One region of the Bacillus sp. EB106-04-04-XG123 genome, then DNA from elsewhere that is predicted to be linked to it. Evidence: riboswitches for the same ligand, from Rfam matches in the RefSeq annotation. Region 1 holds a riboswitch; each other region holds the start of a gene.
What was found. A riboswitch is a leader RNA that binds a small molecule or an ion and turns the genes downstream of it on or off. The one in region 1 is predicted to bind thiamine pyrophosphate.

Region 2: linked by a shared signal. The riboswitch ahead of tenA (thiaminase II) and the one ahead of thiC (phosphomethylpyrimidine synthase ThiC) in region 1 are both predicted to bind thiamine pyrophosphate.
Region 3: linked by a shared signal. The riboswitch ahead of tenA (thiaminase II) and the one ahead of thiC (phosphomethylpyrimidine synthase ThiC) in region 1 are both predicted to bind thiamine pyrophosphate.

What each region holds. Positions count from the first base shown of each region.
Region 1 covers NZ_JBYTDZ010000005.1:307,317-313,521, reverse strand. Annotated here, with positions in the region: gene ruvA (Holliday junction branch migration protein RuvA) at 1-418, opposite strand, end outside; gene AC3WTB_RS16550 (intercompartmental signaling factor BofC) at 567-1,067, opposite strand; gene AC3WTB_RS16545 (serine/threonine protein kinase) at 1,306-1,950, shown strand; gene AC3WTB_RS16540 (hypothetical protein) at 1,984-2,166, opposite strand; gene AC3WTB_RS16535 (hypothetical protein) at 2,358-2,504, shown strand; gene thiC (phosphomethylpyrimidine synthase ThiC) at 2,540-4,300, opposite strand; TPP riboswitch at 4,427-4,535, opposite strand; gene AC3WTB_RS16525 (LysE family transporter) at 4,771-5,403, shown strand; gene AC3WTB_RS16520 (YhcN/YlaJ family sporulation lipoprotein) at 5,449-6,066, opposite strand.
Region 2 covers NZ_JBYTDZ010000002.1:777,447-783,651, reverse strand. Annotated here, with positions in the region: gene AC3WTB_RS09405 (hypothetical protein) at 1-93, opposite strand, end outside; gene AC3WTB_RS09400 (type 1 glutamine amidotransferase domain-containing protein) at 351-1,007, shown strand; gene AC3WTB_RS09395 (hypothetical protein) at 1,146-2,273, shown strand; TPP riboswitch at 2,330-2,433, shown strand; gene tenA (thiaminase II) at 2,521-3,207, shown strand; gene AC3WTB_RS09385 (ECF transporter S component) at 3,204-3,803, shown strand; gene AC3WTB_RS09380 (ABC transporter ATP-binding protein) at 3,778-5,376, shown strand; gene AC3WTB_RS09375 (energy-coupling factor transporter transmembrane component T family protein) at 5,366-6,100, shown strand.
Region 3 covers NZ_JBYTDZ010000001.1:704,069-710,273, reverse strand. Annotated here, with positions in the region: gene prpE (bis(5'-nucleosyl)-tetraphosphatase PrpE) at 1-742, opposite strand, end outside; gene AC3WTB_RS03680 (monovalent cation:proton antiporter family protein) at 905-2,746, shown strand; TPP riboswitch at 2,806-2,915, shown strand; gene tenA (thiaminase II) at 2,994-3,704, shown strand; gene tenI (thiazole tautomerase TenI) at 3,679-4,296, shown strand; gene thiO (glycine oxidase ThiO) at 4,280-5,392, shown strand; gene thiS (sulfur carrier protein ThiS) at 5,389-5,592, shown strand; gene AC3WTB_RS03655 (thiazole synthase) at 5,597-6,205, shown strand, end outside.

The DNA.
Region 1 (6,205 bases):
AGTTGCCAATCATTTCTGGTACCACATCTGCAAGTTTTCCTTTTAGATCCAGAATGATTTGACGTGCTGTTTTTTTGCCCACACCAGGGAATTTAATCAGGAACGCTTCATCTTCACGTTCTATCGCTGAAATGACAGCGCCAGGATCACCGGAAGCAAGAATGGCGAGTGCGCCCTTTGGCCCTATTCCTGTGACATTTAACAGTTTTGTGAACAGCGCTTTTTCTTCTCGTGTTTGAAAACCGTATAACGAAAATGCGTCTTCCTTTATGTAATGATACGTATAAATCGTTTCTTGTTTATTTACTCGATAGATAAACGGGTTTGGGGTATAGACTTGATATCCCACTCCGCCGTTTTCAATGACAACATATTGCGGGCACACATAATCAATGGTCCCTTTTACAAACTCTATCACCGTTTTCACCTCTTTGACTGTTCTTCATTGTAACATAAATCGAAGAGAAAACCGCAATAAAAGTTAACATACGTTCGCTCAGTACATTTTTATCATGAAACCATGAAAAACAGCTTGCGGTCTTCACACCAGCAAGCTGTTACACGCTTTAAAACGATATTTCATTTCGGTAAGGCTTCATGACTTCAAGCACATGCTCAAATTCATCCTTTGTTCGAAAAGGAATGCCTTGCTCAAGCTGCTTTTCCACATGACTTTCTAAACGGGACGTATCAATTTGAAAAAAGAGATGAATAGGCTCCGCCCAGCCGTCAGGCCTTCCATGAAACGTAGAAATCACACCGTCCTCTGATAATCCGATATATCCATTTGCTTTACTTAATGGAGAGATATCATCAATTTGCTTTCTAAAAAGGGCAAAATCCTCTTTTTGTTCTACCAGCGTCCAGCCTTTATACTGCGCCCAGAATGTGTCTTTGTCTTCTAATGATGCCCGGTGTCTTTCAATACTCACATCGCCGTCTAAATAGACTTTTTCAAGCTGGACGGTGATCGAGTTTGACTGCTTTTGCAAGTGTTCTTTCCCTTCCATATCCGCAGCGAAAAAAAGCACACTTGTCATGATAAGTCCTGTAACGAAACATTTCATCTTCACTTTCACTATTTACACCTCTTTAGAACATGAGATCGATGCATGACATATGTAGTTTGACCCATTTTTCTAAACATTAACCACATCGATGATTCAAATGTATGGTAAGAGTCTTTCATTGTATCCTTCATTCGTAAATGTTATGTTTTATACAATCCATTGCTTTATCGGGTGACACGTTTTTTCATCATTCGTTTTTCAGCCGCATAAACTGAAACCAAAGAAGGTGAAGTCAATGTCAGATGTCAAAAGATTAGCCGAATCGATTCAGTATCATGAAGAGAAACGTTTTCATAAGCTTGCCTATAAACCAGCAGAGCTTGAACTGTGCGGCAAAGGAAGAAGTGCCTATGTCTTTTTATATAAAAAAGACGGCAAGAAAATGGCACTAAAAGTCTTTTTCCCTTCTTATCAGCATATTGCCCGCAAAGAGGCTGCCATTTACGAAAAACTTTCTGGTTCGTCTTACTACCCTGAGATTTATGAGTCTGGGGATCAGTATATTTTAATGGAATATATTAAAGGCTACACATTCTATGAATGCCTTACAAAAGGAATTCCTATTAAAAAACAAATGATCAATCAAGTCGATGATGCGCTGGAGGAAGCGCGCGAGAAAGGATTGAATCCTTCTGATATCCATCTGCGCAATCTGATCTTAACAAAAGAAGGACGGATCAGAGTCATTGACGTTGCCAGATTCACACAAACGAAAGCATGTCATCAATGGGATGATTTAAAAGCCGCTTATGCTTATTACCAAAAACCTTTTTTCCCTAAAAAAGCACCGCGTCTGTGGCTTGAAGTGATTGCTTATTTGTATAAAAAGAACTGGCTGTCCCGCGGGCAGCTTAATAATCGAAATGATTTTTCTGCATAACGAAAGCCGCTCTATCTGAGCGGCTTTTTGCTGTTATTCTGTTTCTACATGGATACTATTGACGTTTAATAGATTAATGATTTCATTATTCAGCTTAAACCAATGATTGGCTTCTTCAATTTTTTTATACACATCATAGGTAGCTGGACGTTTGAGCTCGAAATCAAGCACTTCCCCATTGTTCATATGAAATGTTACCTTAAATACTTTCATCATAAGATCACCTTCCACTCTTCTTGTTCGCTGGTCAAATAGATCAGCTCTTTTCATTCATTCTCTATTCAACTCGTTTCCCCTCCTTCTTTCCATTCAAACCCAAGAAGTTTAAATTTTGTTTAAATTCACACAACATATCTATCTCTCATATCTGCAAAGAAGTATATTAGTGAAAAAGGAGGCTGCCCTTGATGAAGCAGAAAGAGAAACGAACATCTCCAGAAAGAAAAACAGTCTTTTTTCATTTAACAGATGCTCTCATTCCGAGTGTGGACATGATGGCATATGCAACAAAGCCATTTTTTCACCTTTTAAGAAAAGCCTTTTCAGCGGTTTGATAAGACCCCGCACAGCATCGTGCGAGGTTCTTTTTTTATGGATGATAAATTTGACTTCCTTGACTGACAAACTCCTTCGCCTTCTTTTCCATCTCTCTTTTCACTTCTTCAGATTGATTGCGGATATCATGAGAAATTTTCATACTGCAAAACTTCGGTCCGCACATCGAGCAAAAGTGAGCGGTTTTAGCGCCTTCGGCAGGCAATGTTTCATCATGGAACGCCAAGGCTCTTTCTGGATCAAGTGACAGGTTGAATTGGTCCCGCCACCTAAATTCAAACCTCGCTTTCGATAAAGCATCATCGCGCTTTTGAGCCGCAGGATGTCCTTTTGCTAGATCAGCAGCATGTGCAGCAATTTTATAGGCGATCACGCCTTCTCTCACATCTTCTTTGTTCGGCAGACCTAAATGCTCTTTTGGCGTTACATAGCACAGCATTGCTGTTCCGTACCAGCCGATCATGGCCGCACCGATCGCGGATGTAATGTGATCATACCCAGGTGCGATATCTGTTGTAAGAGGCCCTAACGTATAAAATGGTGCTTCCTTGCAAATGTCCATTTGCTTGTCCACATTCTCTTTGATTTTATCCATTGGGACATGTCCGGGCCCTTCAATCATTACCTGCACATCATGTTTCCAAGCAATCTCTGTTAACTCACCTAACGTTTCCAGCTCTGCAAACTGCGCCTCATCATTGGCATCAGCAATCGAGCCTGGTCTAAGTCCATCTCCAAGTGAAAAGGCGATATCATATTTTTTCATAATTTCACAAATGTCTTCGAAGTGAGTGTAGAGGAAATTCTCTTGATGATGAGCAAGACACCATCTTGCCATAATTGCACCGCCTCTTGAAACAATTCCAGTCACCCGATCGACAGTGAGCGGAATATATCTTAACAGTACGCCAGCATGAATCGTGAAATAGTCTACACCTTGCTCCGCTTGTTCAATTAATGTGTCCCTGTACACATCCCACGTCAAATCTTCTGCGACTCCATTCACTTTTTCAAGGGCCTGATAGATGGGAACGGTTCCTACTGGGACTGGGCAATTCCGGATGATCCATTCTCTCGTTGTATGAATATCCTTTCCAGTAGACAGATCCATCATTGTATCTGCCCCCCATCTGATCGCCCATGTCATTTTTTCAACCTCTTCATCAATGGATGACGTGACAGCTGAATTGCCAATATTCGCATTGATTTTGACATGAAAATTTCTTCCGATAATCATTGGTTCACTTTCTGGATGGTTAATATTTGAAGGAATGACGGCTCTTCCGCTCGCTACTTCCTCTCTAACGAACTCAGGGCTTAGCTCTTCTCTTATTGCGATAAACTCCATTTCAGGCGTAATGATGCCTTTTTTGGCATAATGCATTTGCGTCACGCGCGCTCCTTGTTTCGCGCGGAGTGGCATATGATGAAAATCAGTCTGGATAGAATGAATAGATTCATTCCCCTTTGAACGGTATCCATTATCCTCCGGTCTTACATGACGCCCTTCATAGTTTTCTGTATCTCCTCTTTCTTCAATCCATGTTGCCCTAAGACGCTTTAACCCCTTTGTGACGTCAATATGAACGTTCTCATCGGTGTACGGTCCACTCGTATCGTATACACGGACTGCTTCATTTTTTATGTTGCCCGCCTCTGTCACAGTATGTGAGAGCGTGATCTCTCTTTTTGGCACTAAGATATCGGGTCTTGATCCTTTCTCATACACCTTATGGCTGCCGTCAAAGCTGGATAACAATGATTGATTGGATGGGACACTTTTCTTTTCTTTCATTTGCTGTTCTCTCCTTTTCTTCTTGTCACCGGACAGGATGGAATCAGCACCAGCAAAAAACCAGGCTCTATTTAAAGAACCTGGTTTCGTCGTCAGAAATAAACATGCATATTATTGATATGATACATGCATCATCTTCAACTTCCCCACGCTGGTACGAGCCAGATCAGGTCCAAAGGGTTAAGAAGCTAAACTTCTCTCTCAGCCCATTTTGCGGGCACCCCTAGTCACTTTTATTGATTTCCACATCAGTGTAGCATAGAGAAATCATGAAGAAAAGAAGATTCAGGAAAATAGTTCCTTTCCCCTACAAGCATTATGGATCATGTTGATATACAGTCTTCTATACATCATCTATCTCACTCATTTCAATTAAATCTGAAATAATCATTGATCCTTTTCTCCTATTATGTATAATTAATCTAAACGGAGAATTTTTATACAATATATTCAAAGGAAGTTCTAGTCGATTGCAAACATTTCTCACATTTATCGTCGTAGGATTCTCAATTGCTCTGCCTGTTGGAGCAATCACGGTTGAAATGACAAAACAGGGACTGAAAAACGGATTTTTTCATGGTTTAACTGTCGGAGCAGGCGGTATGACCATAGACTTATTACTCATCTTGGCTTTATATGCTGGATTTGCTCAGTTTTTATCTTTGCCGTTTGTTCAAATCCCGCTCTGGCTGATTGGAGCTGTATTTTTAATGATTCTTGCATATGATTCCATTAAAAATGCGGATCAAGATATTCATTTAGCAGGAGAAAAGGTCAATAAATCATTCGCGAAAACATATCGAAACGGCTTGCTCGTGGCGGTATCTCCTGGAAATCTTGTGTTCTGGGTTTCTGTTTTTGGTGCTGTACTTGCGGATGCTTATACAAAAACAGATTCATCTGAATTTATGCTGGCTGCCGGCGGTATTTTGGCAGGGATTCTCCTTCATGACATTGGTCTACTCACACTTGTATCCTTAACAAGAAAAGTGATGAATCGGACGATGATCAAGTGGACATCCATTATTGCTGGTATTTTATTATTAGGGTTTGGCTGTTATTTCTTTTACGAATTTTATATAGGCATCAAGGTTTATTTTTAAGAAAAGGCTAAAGTTCGTGATGAACTTTAGCCTTTTTGTGTCAAACTATCGGGTCATGCCTGTTTGTCCTGTTTCAAATTGCGTTCTTCTCATATCTCTAAAGCGTGTGAATGCACCTTCATCTTTCATGACTTGGACTGCTCTTCCATCTGCATAACGAGTCGCTGCTTCTTCTACTTGTGATACGCCTTCTGACGTCAGGCGGCCATCTGATTTAATGGCAATATACACATTCTCATCCGTCACCATGACTTGAGAGTCTGCCACGTGATTCATTTTATTGACGCGGTTGGCAATTTTTCTTGAACGCTGGATGTTCTCTTGTTTATCGTAGCCTGAGAACGACATTTGGTTATGATAGTTCATATCTCCATGACTGTAGCGTCCATCTCCACCTGCAAGAGGCATTCGATCATCGGCTTGAGGACGGGTGCGATAATCAACATTCGTTGTATTCCCACCGTTCATCCCTTCCATGAGTTCAGAAACTGGTCCTTGATGATCTTGGTTATTGTCATCTGCACGGTTATTCGAATGATATCCGACCGGCTGACCTGATTGATTATGCCTTGTATCTACACCTGCATTGTCATTTGTACCACATGCTGTTAACCCAATAGGAAGAAGCACTAATGCGATTGTTTTTTGCCATTTTTGTTTCAAACGAAAAACCCCCTGTACAAATTCAATCTCATGAGCGCGAAACAGGCTCTGTTTTAGCATGTACAGTTAGGAAGAAAATCAAGCTGTCAGTTATAAACAAAAAAAGGAACGATTGAGATCGTTCCTTCTGGTATGGTGA
Region 2 (6,205 bases), on a different contig from region 1:
TTTTCCGTACATGACCCCTGTTAGGTTCATCAAAAAGACGGCCAATATAATACAGAGCGTGATGATGATCATCACAATCGAATAGGTTTTCATCTCTTTTTCACTCCTTTAAAAATCCCCTCATGTGCCACGAGAGATCTGTCAATCTTTCCTCATATTATATCACTCAATGACAATTTTACATGAAATTCCCTACCAATAGAATGTGACATATTGATTAGATTTTGAGTCATACCATATTTTTTAGAAAATCGGGTATAACATAAAGAACTGACCCAAAGTCATATTGCTTGATATTTAATTGTGCAAAATATAAAATAACCACAGGATAAATCGAAAGGATGATCAAGATGAGTAAGAAAGTGTTATTAGTATCGACAAGCAGCCCAGAAATGAATGGACATCCAACAGGCTTATGGCTAGAAGAGTTAGCAGAGCCATTTCATATTTTTAAAGAAAATGAACTAGAAGTACAAATTGTCTCTATTCAAGGTGGCACTGTACCAATTGACAAAAATTCAATTCCTGAAGGTGTTCCAGCGCAATATCAAGATGTGTATGAACGACTTCAAGACACAAAGGCGCTTACAGATGTGAATCCAGCTGATTATGACGGCATTTTCTTTGCTGGGGGACACGGCCCTATGATCGACTTTGCGTCTAATCAATTGGTAGCGGATGCGATCTTAGCGGTTTCAGATAAAAATGGTGCGATCGGAGCCGTTTGTCATGGTGTTTCAGCATTCGTTGATGTGAAGGACGAAAATGGCAAATCATTTATCGAAGGCAAAAAAATCACAGGCTTCACCAACGAAGAAGAGGAAGCCGTGCAGCTGACACCAAAGGTTCCATTTTTATTGGAAACAAAACTTCGTGAGCAGGGGGCAGCGTTTGAAAAAGGAGATGCCTTTGCGCCATTTGCTGTCGTTGACGGACAAATCATTACTGGACAAAACCCAGGATCAAGTGCAGAAACAGCACGTTTGTTTGTTAAAACTATTGCATAAAACGATCAAAAACCAGCCGTTACATGCGGCTGGTTTTTTTGTTATAAAAATGTCCCAAAAAAGACCAAAACAATGATTGGAATAATGGTAAAATTATCACAGGGTAAAAAACCCAAAAGAGGAAAAGGGGATGTTCCTGTGAGAGCATTTTATGTCAAAATCACTGCAGCTTTACTGTCTGTTTTACTCATCGCAACAGGTTTGTTTTCACCAGCATTAAAAGCAGAAGAAGCACCAAAATCAAGTGGGAAACAATCACTCCTGACAGAAAAAGCGATTCAGCAAGTGCAAGAGTCGTTTTTGAAGCAGGATGAAGGAACCGCTATCCAACAGAAGCAAGTGAAAAAATCATTTAAAGTGAATAAGAAGAAAGGAATCAGTATCAAACGAAAAGCTGCTAAAGATGGCAAAATGCGCACGTCTGCCGTTCGCTCCATTGATGGACTAGCCATAAATCAATCGGCTGTCTTAACAGAGGAAGACCCAGTTGATTTATGGTTTTTAAGCACATCTTCACCTCAGGCACTCATCAGCCGGATTACTTCTTCAAACCCTGATTATTTCGTTCAATTGTTTGTTGTTGATTATGAAACAGGACAAGCCTACCCAACGGATCTTATTCAACCGGCAGGCAGTCTGCTTGCGTTAAGCAATTTACCAGCGGGTGATTATGCGTTTGGTATTACCAGTGGTGGAGACTTTGGAGACTCATATACATTACAGGTAAATGCCAAAAACCCACCAAATTTCACAGGTGCTGAATCCCTGTCATCAACATTGCAATACTTTGTCGCTACGTATGCCAATGGGGATGTTTTCGCAAATGGTACAAAAGTGTATAACAAACAATCTAAGACCGCCGATTATAAATGGGAGCGTGTATTTTACTTCTCATATGATGGAAAATATGAACAGAGAACTCATTCTGTTGACAGTGTGAAGGTGAAAAGTATTTCGGCACCAGTGTCGTACTCTGCTCCATACGCAAGTTCCTCAGAGGCCATTCTCGTCTACTTAGATGTGGAGACTTTATTTATGTATCATGAATCATCGTTTGCTAGCGGGCAGTACTACCATAGTAGCTTTGTTGATACACTTGGGAAGACAACACCAAGACGCTTAGATATTGATGATATGACAAATTACGGTGATCATATTTTAGCTGTAGATTTAAAAACAGGAAAGCCAATTGATTTCTTCAGTGTGTTGAATTTCTACTATGCTGCAGGAATCGAGAAACTGCCAACAATCAGAACGTTGAATTAAGAAAGGCGGTTGACATCAAATCGCCACATGTGTAGAGTAAAGATAATTAAATGACAAAAGTCCACTAGGGGAGTCATGTATGACTGAGACAAGAGAAAATCTTGGACCCTTTGAACCTGATCTAGTTCGTACTAGCGGAGGGAAGTGGAGCTGGACCTTGTCTTATTCATGATTGAATCGATAAGAAGGCCGCTCCATTTGGGGTGGCTTTTTCATTTATTCAACTGAAGAAGAGGAGGCTTTTTTTATGACATTTTCTACGCAATTAAGGAAAGAAGCAGAACCGTTATTTGAAGCCATTTATCAGCATCCGTTCGTTAGAGGCCTGGCAGCAGGAAAGCTGGAAAAGGAACAGATCATTCATTATGTCAAACAGGATGCAGAATACTTACAAGCATTCATTAAAATTTATGCAGCAGCGCTCAGCAGATGTACAGACAGAGAGGATATTGCGTTTTTTCATCAGCAGATTGCGTTTGTACTAGATAGTGAAACGCACCCTCATCAAAACCTTTGCCGAGTGGCAGGAGTAGCGTATGATGAGCTCCAAGGTGCTTCTTTGGCTCCGAGTGCTCATCACTATATTCATCACATGCTGCAAGTCGCACAGGAAGGTACGCTTGGTGAAATCATCGCTGTCCTGCTTCCATGTCCTTGGACATATTGGGAAATAGGGAAACGAATGCTCACAGATGTGCAGCCAGACCTGTCACATCCGTTTTATGAATGGATCACGTTTTATGGAGGGTTAACCGATTCTGTCACAGGTGAGCTTTGCAAACGGCTCGATCAATTGGCAGAAGCAGCAAGTGAGAAGGAAAAGGAAAAAATGAAACAGCATTTTATCTTAAGCTGCCAGCTCGAGTACAAGTTTTGGGAAATGGCCTTTACTGTTGAAGAGTGGCCAGTTCAACTGGAGGTGCATACATCATGACATGGAAGATGAAAGAAGTCGTCCTTGCCGTGATTTTATCCGTTGCGTGCGGTGTGATCTATTTAGGATGGTCCACACTTTACTTACCGATTACAGCACTTGTTGGCCCAGCAGGAGGCAATATCATGTTTGGAATATGGGTCATTGCCAGTCCAATCGTTGCGTATATCATTCAAAAGCCGGGGGCTGCCCTGATTGCGGAAACAGCTGCCGCGGCTGTGGAATTATTGACAGGCAGCCACTTCGGACTTTCAGCTCTGCTGATTGGTGTATGCCAAGGGCTTGGGGCAGAAATCGCCTTCGCTCTTTTTGGGTATAAACGATACCGCATGTGGACACTGATGCTGTCTGGTGCCTTTGCCGCTATCGGAGCGATGGCGTACAGTCTCGTGGCAAATGGCTTCGGATATTATACGCCTCAAGTTTTACTTATGACGCTTGTGACTCAAATCATTAGTGGAATGATACTTGGCGGATGCCTTGCGAAAGTGGTGGTGGAGGCACTATCCAAAACTGGTGTACTCAATCAATATGCCATCATGAAAGAAAAACGAAATAAAGGTGAACAGCATGAATTCATTTCTCGCGTGCAATGATCTGACTGTCCGTTTTTATGAACAGCCTAAGCCAGTTTTGCATCAAATCTCTCTTACGATTCAAAAAGGGGAAAAGGTGCTTATTTTAGGACCGAGCGGAAGCGGGAAATCCACGCTCATTTCGGTTCTGGCTGGAATCATTCCAGAGCATGTGGAAGCTGACATGCAGGGCGAAGTGGTGTTACAAAGACATACAGGCGTCATGTTTCAAGATCCAGACTCTCAGTTTTGTATGCACCGCGTCAATGAAGAAATTGCCTTTAGCTTAGAGAATCGTTCCGTCCCACGTGAAGAGATGGATGACATCATTCAGCAGCTCATGCAAAAAGTCCAACTGAATGTCGATCCGCATACAGAGATTCACACTTTATCTGGCGGCATGAAGCAGCGATTGGCACTTGCTTGTTTACTAGCATTACAGCCGGATGTTCTATTCTTTGATGAACCAACCGCACAGCTTGACCCGGCAGGTAGAATGGACATATTTCAACTGCTGCAGCAGCTTGCAGCCGATCAGCAGCAAACCATGATTTTTGTAGAGCATGTGCTTGACGGAGTCATCGAATGGATGGATCGGGTGATTTTATTAGATGATCAAGGCAGCATTTTAGCAGATGGAGCTCCAAAAGATGTGCTCGTGACATATGAGGAAGAAATGAAAGAGGCAGGAATTTGGCGGCCAAAATTATTTCCCGAGAAATGGTCCACGATTATTCAAGATCCATTTCATCCACTGAGTCAAACCTTTATGCAAACCTATGAAGCAAGAAAAGCGCAGCATGAAAAAGTGCCGTCAATCGAACGAGAGACAATGATTCGTACAGAAAATCTTCAATTAAGCTACGGGAAAAAAAGGATTATGAGTAACCTTCAGCTTGATATCAAAGCAGGAGATTGGGTGGCGATTATTGGAGAAAATGGGAGCGGAAAAAGTACGTGTCTCAAACATTTGATCCGCTTAGAGCCAGCTAAAAAAGGTCATATTTACTTAAAAGAAACAGACCTTAAAAAATGGTCTGACCGACTACTCTATGAAAAAGCAGGCTTTGTGTTTCAAAATCCGGAGCTTCAATTTATACAAGACACAGTATTCGATGAAATCGCCTTTGGCGGCAGACAGCGAAACTGGCCAGAATCAGTCGTACAAGAAAAAACGGTTCAGCTGCTGAAAGAGTTCGGTTTAGAGAAGCATGCAAAAGCACATCCCTTCACCTTAAGTTTAGGGCAAAAAAGAAGATTGAGTGTTGCCACGATGCTCCTTTTTGATCAAGATGTATTGCTGTTAGATGAACCGACTTTCGGGCAGGATGAAAAAACGGCGAAGGAATTAATGAGGCGTTTAAAAGAGCGGCAGCGCCATGGCACGACCATTGTGATGGTTACACATGATATGGAGCTTGTCGATGAATGTGCCGATCAAGTGCTTCTTTTTCATCAAGGCAAGCATGTATATGATGGCACCCCTTATGATTTATTTTCAAATCAGGAACTTGTCGATGCTTATCAGCTGAGAGCTCCTTTACATTATCGCTATGTGGCAGAAAGAAAGGATGTGCTGACGATTGCAAAGTAATCATTCCTTTCTTTCTACTGTGAATCCAGTCATGAAATTACTCGCTCACTTGCTTGCGATGGGCTGCCTCATGGCGATATCTGATCCTAAAACAACCTTTATCATCTGGCTGTTTGCTCTTGGCATTGGACTTGTTTTAGGTGGATGGAATATGAAGTATCTCATCACAAGGCTTGTCCCTTATCTGCTCTTTTTTATTCTCGTCTTTTGGATGATGGCGGCATTCGGCAAGGGGGATCATACTGTTTGGAAGTGGGCGTGGTTTCATATCACGGAGGAGAGTTTAAGAAATGGTCTCACCATCGCTTTCAGAATGCTTGGATTTGTGACATTTGGCCTCCTTTTTACGTCCACCACAGATTTGACGGCATTTATGATGAGTTTGATTCATCAATGCCGAATGTCCCCAAAATGGGCGTATGGAATGCTTGCCGGGTTCCGGTTTATTCCGTTATTTCAAAGTGAATTAAAACAAATGAAAGCTGCACATAAAATCAGAGGCTACAAGCAAAAAAACAGCTGGAAGGCCTTTATGCGTTATGCATTACCTCTTTTTACGCAGGGCGTACGAAAATCAGAACGCTTAGCGATTGCAATGGAAGCCAGGGGCTTCACAGGGACGAGAGAGCGAACGTATTATCATATCATGAGCACCTCATGGATTGACTATATGTATCTTTTTCTCATCGGTATCAGTGTCTTCATGTGCATTTACCTTGTTTAAAAAACACCCACATTCTCTTGATAGAATGTGGGCTTTTTATATATCTTAGGTCATTTGATTGATATTAGTACACATTACAGGCTGTAATAGATCATATAACGAACC
Region 3 (6,205 bases), on a different contig from region 1:
ATAATGTGAAATGCTGAAATCTTGACTCGTCATAAGGCATAGATGAGGGAACGGAGACCGTTTTAAGCTCAGGGTATGTGAGGGCAGACAGTTTGTTGCCAAATACGCAGCCTGTATCAATATTGACGGTTCTGCCAACGAATCTAGGCTCTTTCACAGGTGTATGGCCGTACACAATCCACGGTTTTCCGTGATATTCTTTTGCCCAGTCCTTGCGAACAGGCCGTCCATCTGGCCATGTTTCTCCTGTGACGGCACCAAATAATAAATAGGACCGCATCTGTTTATTCGGCTTTTTTCCAATATCCTTTTCCTTCATCGCTGCGTGTGCAATGATCAGCTCATCAGGAATGAGTACATCATAAAGCGGAGCCTTCTCGAATAACTGCTTAAATTCATGTGACAATTTGTTTTGTTCATGAATTGGCAGTTTTTTTATTTCGTTCACTGTCGTTTCGATGCCATGAAGCAATTTGACGGGATTTCCTTTTAAATAGCGATAAAGCTTAAAGCAATGGTTGCCAGGTACATAGCGGATTGCGCCGTGTGAATAGGCATGAATGACAAATCGCATGACGTCTACTGACTGAGGCCCTCGATCTGTTAAATCACCAACAAGGGCCAGCGTTCTCTTATCAGGATGGACGGGTAATCCATGTTTGAGTTCGTATCCTAGTTTGTGTATGAGGGTAAGCAGCTCTTCGTAGCAGCCGTGGATATCGCCAATGATATCGAATTTCATAAGGTTTCCTCCTGATTTTTTTCATCCATTCGTCGGATATAAAGAAGTTTGAATTTTAGAAAATATAACGAATGGCTTTCATTTCATTTAGGCAATTGTTAGAATCAATGCTTTAACGTAAGACTTATAAAATTAAACATGAATGTTAGGAGGCTTTAGCCAATGGAGCATACATCTGTTTCATCACTCGTTGTCGTTATTATTGTCGCCTTTTTCACCCCTATTTTATTGCACCGATTTAAGCTGACCATCCCGGTCGTTGTAGCTGAAATCATCATGGGGCTCATCATTGGGAAAAGCGGTCTTCAACTGGTTGTCGAACATGATGCGTGGTTAGATACATTATCCATGCTCGGTTTTATTTTTCTGATGTTTTTAAGTGGACTTGAAATAGATTTTTCTTCTTTTGAGTCAAAGAAGAAAGCACGAGAACTTCCAAATGGTTTAAAAGAACCAAATACATTTAAAGCAGCCACCATTATTTTTCTTGGGGTATTTTGTATTTCTTTTATCCTGTCCTATGCGTTTGTACTCGCAGGGTTTATCCAAAATGCCTTTTTAATGACGCTCATTATCTCTACCATCTCATTAGGCGTAGTGGTTCCAACCTTAAAAGAGGAAAAGTTGATGCAGACGAATATCGGTCAAATCATTCTGCTTGTAGCTGTCATTGCTGATTTGGTCACGATGATTTTACTTGCTGTGTTTTCCTCCATTTATGGAGATGGAACAGGGAACATGTGGCTTCTGCTCTTATTATTTGCTGCAGGCATTCTTCTTTATTTATTTGGCCGCGTATTTAAGACAAAGTCAATTTTTCAGTCGATGTCAAAAGGAACCGTGCAAATTGGGACAAGGGCAATCTTTACTCTCATTATAGTCTTAGTTGCCTTATCTGAATCACTCGGGGCTGAAAATATTCTTGGGGCGTTTTTAGCTGGCGTACTTGTGTCCCTTCTTTCGCCAAATAAAGAGCTCGTTCAGCAGCTGGATTCATTTGGCTACGGATTTTTAATCCCGATCTTTTTTGTGATGGTCGGAGTGGATCTGAATATATGGGCACTGTTTAAGGATCCGACGATTATGATCATGATTCCGCTGCTGTTTATTGCGTTGCTTATCAGTAAGCTCATCCCAATTCTTTATTTGAAAAAATGGTATGACATGAATAAGGTCATCGGCTCCGGCTTTTTATTAACTTCAACGTTATCTCTCGTCATTGCAGCTGCGACGATTGGTGAGCGGCTCGGTGTCATTGATCATAAAATGTCTGGAGCGCTGATTTTAGTTGCTGTGCTAACGAGTATTTTAACACCTGTTTGGTTTAAAGCGCTCTTTAAAAAAGAACAAGCGGCGAGCCATAAGAAGCGTGTGACCTTTATTGGTGCAAATCAGCTGACCTTACCTGTCACACTTGATTTGCATCAGGATGAATATGACATTCGGATTTTGCATGTGTTTCAAGAAAATAAGGAAGCACTGCTGGCAGACTCTATCTTTGAAGTCGAATCAATTGAACAATACGACGATGAGACGCTGAGAAAGGCTGGCGTCGGCCAAGAGGATGTCCTTGTCGTCGCAACAGGCAGTGAGACAAAAAATAAGGAAATTGCTTTATTTGCAAAAGAAGAAGGTTCAAAACAAGTCATTGCAAGTGTCAACAAAGCTGAGGCAGAGCTGACATTGAAGGAAGCGGGCATTGATACGTTTTCTACTTTCCTTTCATCTAAAACGGTGCTAAGAGCTTTGATTGAAGCACCTGATGCGATTCGATTGCTAACAAATGAGGATTCTTCTTTGTATCAAATTCAAATGAACAATCATCGTTATCATAATGTCATGCTGAGAGAATTTCCTTTCACCGGTGACTTGGTATTTGTCCGTATTTTCAGAGGAGTAGACAGCTTAGTACCGCATGGAGATACGACACTTAGAAGCGGCGACCGTGTGCTTGTATCGGGCTCCAGGGAGTATGTGGCAGGACTAAGAGCGCAATTAGAATGACAATGAACGCTTGACCAATGAACAATTCCTGATTAAGATAGAGGTACAACATCATATATTTGATCCACTAGGGGAGTCCTTTAAAAGGGCTGAGATAAAAGTGTCGACTTTTAGACCCTCATTACCTGAACAGGTTCATACCTGCGTAGGGAAGTGGTGCGGTTTTTGACTATGCTTTTTACAAATTCCAAGCCACTTTCCACGCGGAAAGTGGCTTTTTTATATGGAAAAACAGGAGGAGAGGAACATGACGTTTTCAACAGAATGTAAAGAGGCTGCAGCAACATGGTGGAATGGAAGCTTTACGCATCCTTTTGTCAAAGGGATTGGGGATGGCACACTTTCACTCGATCGTTTCACTTATTACGTGATGCAGGATTCGTATTATTTAACTCATTTTGCAAAGGTGCAGGCATATGGAGCGGCGATTAGTGAGGACTTACATACGACGGGCAGAATGGCGTATCATGCCCAGGGCACGTATGAAGCAGAGCTGTCCCTGCATAGGAAATTTACAGAGCTTCTGCAAATTTCTGATGAAGCCATTGAGAACTTTAAGCCTTCCCCGACTGCTTATGCGTATACCTCTCATATGTACCGGTCTGTAAAAAGCGGACGGTTTGAAGAGATTTTAGCCGCGTTATTACCGTGTTACTGGCTCTATTATGAGGTAGGTGAAAAGCTGAAACAAACAACACCTGACCATCCAATTTACCAAGAATGGATTTTGACATATGGAGGCGATTGGTTTAAGGAACTCGTTTTCGAACAGGTGAACCGCTTTGATGAACTAGCAGAAAAAGCACCAGAACATGTACGCGCCAATATGAAAGAAAATTTTGTGATTTCAAGCTATTACGAATATCACTTTTGGGAGATGGCGTATCAAAAAGAATTGTGGCAAACAGCATGCTTAGATGGGGTTGGTGCAAATGGAACTCCACGCAGTGACAAATGATTCGCTTCCTGCGGGTGAACTGATCAAACAAATAAAAGCCATTGCGTCTGAAGTGGATTTTATTCATATTCGGGAACGGTCTAAAACAGCAGGTGAGCTTGTTGATCTCGTGAAGAATCTCCTTTTAGAAGGTGTACCGAAAGAAAAGCTCGTGATCAATGACCGAGTAGACGTGGCGCTGCTAACCAATATTCACAGGGTGCATCTTCCGGGCCATAGCTTTTCGCCGAAGGAGCTGCGAAGAAAATTCCCTCACCTTCATGCAGGGGTGTCCGTCCATTCGATAGAAGAAGCGAAAGCAGCAGAGAAAAATGGAGCAGAGTATGTCATGTTTGGGCACGTATATGACACCTCTTGTAAACCAGGACTCCAGGCAAGAGGTGTACAGCTTGTGAAAGAACTGACTTCTGCACTAACAATTCCAGTGGTGGCCATCGGCGGGATGACCCCAGAACGAGTTCCAGAATTGAAACATGCTCATGTGAAAGGAATCGCTGTCATGTCTGGGATATTTACTCATCATCAGCCGCGTATGATGGCACAAGCATTTTCTGAAAAGGTAAAGGAGAATCCTTATGAAAAAGCATTATGACGTTGCAATCATTGGTGGTGGAATCATAGGGATGTCAATCGCCTATCACCTTGCAAAAGCAGGAAAACAGGTGGTCTTATTTGAAGCGAATGAGATAGGGAAGCAAACGACAAGTGCGGCTGCCGGGATGCTCGGTGCACATGCTGAAGGAGAGGGGCATGAGGATATTTTCTTTCAGGCAGGCAGAGCAAGCCAGGCATTATACGAAAAATTAAAGGTCGATCTTTTGCATGAATCAGGCATTGATATTCGGACTTCAGCAGGCGGCATTATGAAGGTCGCCTTTACTGAAGAAGAGAAGCAGGCCCTTTGCCGGATGCAGCATTTGTCTACATTTAAGTGGCTTGACGCAAGCAGCGTAAAAAAATGCATGCCTCAAGTAACAGATCACATGCTGGGAGCAGGTTTGATTGAAGAGGATGTGCATGTGGAGCCTTACGCTGTATGCAGGGCTTTGTGGCAGGCGGCGGTCCGGTACGGAGCAGATGTGAAAGAGTGTACACCTGTGATCGAAGTGAAGCGGGACAAAGAAGTGTTAACTGTCAGAACAACGAAGGGCACATTCACATGTGATGACCTGACAGTTGCAAGTGGTGTATGGTCTGGCCGTTTTTTTGAAGAGCTCGGATTATCGCATTCTCTTTATCCAGTAAAAGGAGAATGTGTGTCTGTATGGAATAACGGTCCAGCGCTCGCACACACCATTTATCATGATCATTGTTATATCGTTCAGCGAGATAGCGGAAAGCTTGTTATCGGTGCAACGATGAAGCCAAACGAGTGGCAGGCTGTTCCAACGCTTGGCGGAGTGGAAACTGTGATTCAAAAGGCGTCTCAGCTTATGCCTTCTATTAAAGAGATGCCGATTGAAGAGTGCTGGGCAGGCCTTCGTCCGGCGACAAACGACCGGCATCCCTATATCGGAAGACATCCAGAAGACAAGCGTATTCTTTTTGCTGCAGGGCATTACAGGAATGGCATTTTACTTGCGCCGATTACTGGAGAAATCATTCGTGACCTCATATTAGACAAACCGGTCAAAGAGGAATGGCTTCACGCATTTCGTATTGGACGAAAGGAGGCACTATTCGTATGAAGATTCAATTGAATGGCAGAATCGTTGACTTCGATCAAGAGAATGGAACGATCTATGATCTGCTATCAGCCTATCAGCTTGAAAACCGTGTGGTGATCGTTGAAAAGAACCAAGAAATTATTGATAAAGAAGCGTTTCAACAAGTAGTCATTCAACCAAATGACACGATTGAAATCGTTCATTTTGTAGGAGGAGGATGATCCAATGCTGCACATTGGCGGAAAAACATTCACATCAAGACTATTACTCGGAACAGGGAAGTACCCATCATTTGAGGTTCAAAAAGAAGCGGTGAACGTATCGGAAGCCGAAATTTTAACCTTTGCTGTCAGAAGAATGAACATATTCGAAGCATCTCAGCCTAATTTTCTGGAGCAGCTTGATTTATCAAGATATACACTGCTTCCGAATACAGCTGGTGCAAGTACAGCAGAAGAGGCAGTGCGTATTGCCCGTTTAGCAAAGGCTTCTGGTCTGTGTGACATGATCAAGGTAGAAGTCATTGGCTGTTCAAGGTCTCTTTTGCCAGATCCAGTTGAAACATTAAAAGCATCTGAAATGCTGCTCGAAGAAGGGTTTATCGTGCTGCCATATACATCTGATGATGTGGTGCTCGCAAGAAAATTAGAAGAACTCGGTGTCCACGCCATCATGCCAGGTGCTTCTCCGATTGGTTCAGGCCAAGGCTTACTAAATCCTTTGAATCTCTCATTTATTATCGAACAGGCGAAGGTGCCGGTCATTATTGATGCTGGCGTAGGCTCTCCAAAGGATGCAGCTTATGCGATGGAGCTTGGAGCTGACGCAGTATTA